Regions from separate parts of the Providencia stuartii genome, predicted to be linked through region 1. Evidence: predicted binding sites of a transcription regulator. Region 1 holds the regulator's gene; the other holds the start of a gene.

Region 1 (3,199 bases):
TTACAGGGTGGAGGTCAATCACGTAAATACCTTCATACCTATGATGAAGCTGTACCCTATGGGCTTCAGCCTGGCACATTCACACCGTGGGAACCCTTACCTGCAAATAGTGATGTTTTATTCTATGAAGGCTTGCATGGCGGTGTCGTCACGCCTGAAAACGATGTCGCACAGTACGTCGATTTATTAGTGGGTGTGGTTCCAATCGTTAACCTTGAATGGATCCAAAAATTGATCCGCGATACAACAGAACGGGGGCATTCACGAGAAGCCGTCATGGATTCCGTCGTACGTTCAATGGGTGACTATATTAATTATATTACCCCTCAATTTTCACGTACCCATATTAATTTCCAACGTGTACCGACTGTCGATACATCCAATCCATTTTCCGCTAAAGCGATTCCTTCACAAGATGAAAGTTTCATTGTCATTCGTTTTAGGGGGCTAGAACAGATCGACTTCCCTTATTTATTGGCGATGTTAAATGGTTCTTTTATATCCGCAATGAACACTATCGTTGTACCAGGTGGAAAATTAGGATTAGCGATGGAGTTAATCATGACACCGTTGGTCGAAAAACTCATAAAAAGAAAACATGATTAATAATAAATGATGCTTATTATTATTTAAAATAAGCATCATAAATTAAAAAATTTATATAATTAATAAATAAATTATTGGTTTTTGATTTCAAAACTGTGGGTAACAGTGACGGCTTTTTCTAACATTAATGAGACCGAGCAATATTTTTCAGCAGAAAGCTGAACAGCGCGTTCAACCGTTTTTTCCGTTAAATCCGTTCCCGTTACAATAAAGTGCAAATTAATATGGGTAAAATAACGAGGTGCTTCATCCCTACGCTGTGACGTTAATTTAACTTCACAACCCCTCACGTCATTACGGCCTTTTTGTAAAATAGAAACAACATCAACAGCACTACAACCGCCCGCAGCCATCAAGACCATTTCCATTGGGCTAGGCGCTTTATCACCGGAATTACCGTCCATCATAACTTGATGACCTGAAGCCGATTCGCCTAAAAAAGAGAGCCCTTCAACCCATTTAACTCTTGCTTCCATATTTTATTCCCCTAGGAAAAAGTTTATCTAAAAGATTACATTGTTACATAAACCCTTTCAATCAAATAGGCGCTTTATGATGCTGAATCGATAAAAACAAGACTTTCTGAGTTTAATATGTTACAAACAAAGTTCCACCTGATAGGGTTAAGATCAAAACTCAAGGTTTCAATTGATTATATTATAGTGTTGGTATTAACTTGCTCTATAATGCGAATTAATATGCTAAGCTAGTGACTTTAAAAAACCAGCTATTCTGGTGACGATTAACCGAATGGCTGTATTAACATACAGAGGATAACGCTAATGGTTCTCGGCAAGCCACAAACAGACCCTACTCTTGAATGGTTTTTGTCACACTGCCATATTCATAAATATCCATCCAAGAGCACTCTGATCCATCAGGGTGAAAAAGCAGAAACCCTTTACTATATCGTTAAAGGCTCAGTGGCTGTTTTAATCAAAGATGAAGAAGGCAAAGAAATGATCCTCTCCTATTTAAATCAGGGAGACTTCATTGGTGAACTAGGGTTATTTGAAGAAGGGCAAGAACGTTCAGCTTGGGTCAGAGCAAAAAGTGCCTGCGAAGTCGCTGAAATTTCTTATAAAAAATTTCGTCAGCTTATTCAGGTTAACCCTGATATCCTTATGCGCCTTTCCGCGCAAATGGCAAGCCGCCTACAAACCACATCAGAAAAAGTCGGTAATCTGGCTTTCCTTGATGTCACAGGCCGTATTGCTCAAACGCTACTTAATTTAGCGAAACAACCCGATGCGATGACGCATCCAGATGGAATGCAAATTAAGATCACACGCCAAGAGATTGGCCAAATTGTCGGTTGTTCCCGCGAAACGGTTGGTCGCATCTTAAAAATGCTAGAAGACCAAAACCTTATCTCCGCGCATGGTAAAACTATCGTGGTGTACGGTACTCGATAAACCTATAATTCGTCTGACCTCAATTGCATAATGGCTTTATATCTTTGATATAGAGCCATTTTCCTTCGATATCACCACAAAACCAGCAAATAGCATAAGTATCGTTATTTTATATTATTCATATCCACTAAAAAATAAAATCTAGAATAATTAATATACTATTATTTAAAGGTTTTATTAAAATGAAAACAAGTCAACATCACCCATCCGTAAAATATATCAACCAAACAGTAGCGGCTCATGCAGAGATGCTCAAACGTGGCAATCTGACAACTGAAACAATCGCTGAATCATGTCGTATAAAAAGAAATAATCTAGAAGCAAAGTATAAGTTTCTTAACGAAATACATAGCACTAAGCCAACCTCAATCACCTTATCGACACCCGTAAAATACGATGATAACGCATGTCAGATACAGCAAACTAAAATCGATGCGGCAATCAATACCGCCAATATTCTCAATAAGAGCCAGCTCCCTTCTTTACCCTCATTATCGTTACCCTTTTCCTATTCATTAAAACCAAGCATGTCAAAAAATACGATTAAAACAAATGAGCGTCATATCTGTGATAACCAATCAACCTCCCCATTAAATGTGAAGAGACCGACGTCTGAATGTCATCTTCAACAAAAACTTGAGCAGTTGAAATCTAAATGTCATCACGTGTTAGATAAATTAGAGGCTAATCGCTATTCTGCTGAATCTCTAAAAGATCGCTCAATGCTCTACCTGAAAAAATCAGAACTCAATGCAAGCCTTATTGGTACAAACTATTCAGAACTGGATTTAGTTTGGTATATGGATAAAAAAGAACAAACTCAATCCGAGAAAGACACCATTATTAAACACTTCACTCAACCGAAACCAATTTCATATCAAAAAGGAAGTCGTATTCCCCTCAAAATAGCCACCACGACTAAGGAACTCAATCCACCGAAAAAGGAACAGTCAATTCATCAGACCGCTCATGTCATCTCTTCTCATTCTCAAGGCACTGGACGCGTCATTATAAATGGGCAAGTTAAAAGAGGTCTGACTGAAATAGCATTATCCCTTTGCGTTTCTGAGACTCACAACAAGGCTGATCCCCAACAAATACAAAATAAGGGAAACCGCATTAATCACACAAAAAATATAAGCACGCAAAGTTCTCGTAAAATAAAAAAAACGATTACT
Region 2 (3,199 bases), 1.4 Mb from region 1:
TTTTAAAGGACTAACATTATCCATGCGGCCGCTAAAAGCATACACAGCAGCGCAACGATGCCCCCCGACTTGGCAAATTCTGAAAATGAGATTTTGACGCCGTAAGCGGCAGCTTGCTCAACGACAATAATGCCGGCAAGACTTCCAAATACAAATAAATTACTTGAGAACCCAGAGCCTAATACTAAGGCTGCACCTAATGAATCGGCATTGCCACTTGTGGATAGGAAAGGGACAAGTAACATCACGGCGGGGTTATTCCCGACAATAGTACTTAATACTCCCGTGACCAAAAATAGAACAATAGGGTTGTTTAATTCAACGCCATTACTGCGCAAGTCATTTAACATTTGTTGTGGTAAGCCAGTCGATGCAAAGGCGGCATTGACAACAAATAGCCCCATAATCAGTAATAGTAAATTACCATCAACGAGTTTCAACATATCACTTGAGGCTATCGAACGGTTTAAAAGTAAAAAGCCCGCAGCCGTTAAGGCAATAAGTTCTCTTGGTATATCACTGATAACGAAAGCGATGATCACAATGAATGTGATAATACCGGCTTTGGTGGTTTCCCATACATCAAGTTTTGTCGCGGGGTCAGTTGGTGCAGTAGGGGCCGAGGGCGTTGTCGCCGTTTTAGCGAGATACCAACGATTACGATAGAGAAAAACTAAAATAGCCCATGTAATAGGTAATGATAGCAAAGCTGGGATCGCCGAAGCTTGTAATAAACCAATAAAGGAAATATCTAACCCTTGTGCCGCAATCATGTTTTGAGGGCTGCCAATTAATGAACCTGAAGCACCATTGTTAGCGGCAAAACAAAATCCTAACAGAAAGGGAATTGGGTTTAATCCACGAGATAAGGTAATTGAGACTAACAAAGGTGTCATGGCGACAACAACGACATCATTTGTGAGTAAGGCGGAGAGTAGTCCGCCAACGGCAATTAATACAGCAAGTAGTACTGGAGCACTGACGTTTAGCATCGCAACGCGGTTCGCCGTCCAGCTATAGAATCCGGATACGACAAAAGATGCGGAAACGACCATCAAGCCAAATAACATCCCAATAGTACGATAATCGATAGCATTCCATGCATGTGGTGGCGTAATACTCCCTACAGCCATCATGGCCAAAGCACCAATAACCGCAGCACCTGTTCTATCGACTTTAAAACCGGGCAACTTACCAAACCCCATCGCAACATAGACTAGCAGAAAAATAATGATCGTGAGGCTCATAACCTATTCACTCTTATTAGTAAAATTACGGCTAATTTAGCGGTGAAGAATCAATGAAGCAAGTAGAATAACCTTTAAATAATAATAAGTTGCAACAGGTCATTTAATGATGATTTTAATGAGATGAAATAGGGTCGAGATGTTGAGAAATTGAATTTCCTCACTTCAAAAAAGAAAAGCGAATCAAACGAGAGCGATATGCAACGAGATGAAAGTTTATTACAAAAATATTGAATAACAGTAACAATAGACCAAATGGTGAATTTTACTGAGTTAAAAAGTAAGCAACCTAAAAATATTTTGTGATTCGAATCACTATTTAACAAAAAACATCGTCGTAAAAAATGTGATAAAAATCACGTTAAATTGGTTTGATGAACAAAAAACACGCAATGTAGTTTTGCTACATGCCGTTATTGAGAGTTTGATCACTAAAAACATAGGGGGAGTGAGGGGGGAATAGTGATATCAATCACAAAAAGCCCGCGTGGTACGCATCCGATAGCGGTCATGCTAGAGTGAAACTGTTCAAAAATCACAAACGTTATTTGGCGATAACGTTATAACCGTATCATTTTCGTACCACGGGGTTCTATTATGGTAACATCAAATGTCAAATTAAAGGTACAGAATTTTGGGCGCTTCCTGAGTAACATGGTTATGCCTAATATTGGTGCCTTTATCGCGTGGGGGTTGATTACCGCGCTCTTCATTCCAACGGGCTGGTGGCCAAATGACACGTTGGCGCAACTTGTCGGCCCGATGATCACGTATCTTCTTCCCTTACTCATTGGTTATACTGGCGGTCGCTTAGTGGGTGGCGAACGTGGCGGCATTGTTGGGGCGATCACCACTATGGGGGTTATCGTAGGGGCGGATATGCCAATGTTTATGGGGGCGATGATAGCCGGTCCATTAGGAGGATTTGCAATCCGTCGTTTTGACCGCTGGATTGAAGGCAAAGTCAAAACAGGTTTTGAGATGTTGGTGAATAATTTTTCATCAGGCATTATCGGGATGCTGCTCGCCATTCTTGCATACCTTGCGATTGGTCCTTTAGTGGAAGGTTTATCCAAAATACTTTCCGCTGGGGTCAATGTGATGGTGGCCCATAATCTATTACCGTTGACCTCAATATTTGTCGAACCAGCCAAAATCTTATTTCTCAACAACGCGATTAACCATGGTATTTTTTCTCCTTTAGGGATACAGCAAGCCACAGAAACAGGGGCATCCATCTTCTTTTTAATTGAAGCAAACCCAGGTCCAGGTTTAGGCGTACTGCTGGCTTATATGTTTTTTGGTAAAGGCAATGCGAAACAATCAGCGCCCGGTGCCGCGATTATCCATTTTTTTGGCGGAATACATGAAATCTATTTCCCCTATGTGTTGATGAATCCGAGATTAATTATTGCTGTTATTCTTGGTGGAATGACGGGCGTATTTGTGATGAGCATCTTTCATGCGGGGCTTGTTTCACCAGCATCTCCAGGCTCTATTTTTGCCGTATTGCTGATGACGCCGAAATCATCATTAATCGGTGTGATTTTATCGGTCACGAGTGCCACATTAGTTTCATTTTTAGTGTCGGCTATTTTATTAAAACGAACGCGTTTAGGGGATGAAGATGAGCTTGGTAACGCAACGCAAAAAATGCGTGAAATGAAAGCGCAATCGAAATCTTCAAGTGGAAAAAGTGACAAGGCTGTAGCAAACCAGACAGCAAATTTGAGTCAGGTTCGCAAAATTATCGTTGCCTGTGATGCAGGAATGGGGTCCAGTGCGATGGGCGCCGGAGTCTTAGCGAAGAAAGTGCGCGATGCTGGGCTAAATGAAATTGCAGTGACCAATATGGCAATTAATGATCTCCCTGCCGATGTAGATATTGTTGTGACACATAGAGATTTAACTGCACGAGCAAAAAACTATGCGCCTCATGCACTTCATATCTC

The links. Region 1 encodes CRP, which controls carbon source genes, mostly activating them, when cyclic AMP is high. Its sites were predicted from a motif close to ATGTGANNNNNNTCACAT; they were not measured.
Region 2: P2E05_RS07560 (PTS mannitol transporter subunit IICBA) is a predicted target of CRP. The motif match lies at 1,592-1,609, and genes of this name have one in related genera.

Annotation. Positions count from the first base shown of each region.
Region 1 is NZ_CP119546.1:347,662-350,860, reverse strand. It holds gene P2E05_RS01520 (phosphoribulokinase) at 1-606, shown strand, start outside; gene P2E05_RS01515 (OsmC family protein) at 678-1,082, opposite strand; gene crp (cAMP-activated global transcriptional regulator CRP) at 1,389-2,021, shown strand; gene P2E05_RS01505 (hypothetical protein) at 2,204-3,199, shown strand, end outside.
Region 2 is NZ_CP119546.1:1,735,948-1,739,146, forward strand. It holds gene P2E05_RS07555 (SLC13 family permease) at 3-1,247, opposite strand; gene P2E05_RS07560 (PTS mannitol transporter subunit IICBA) at 1,845-3,199, shown strand, end outside.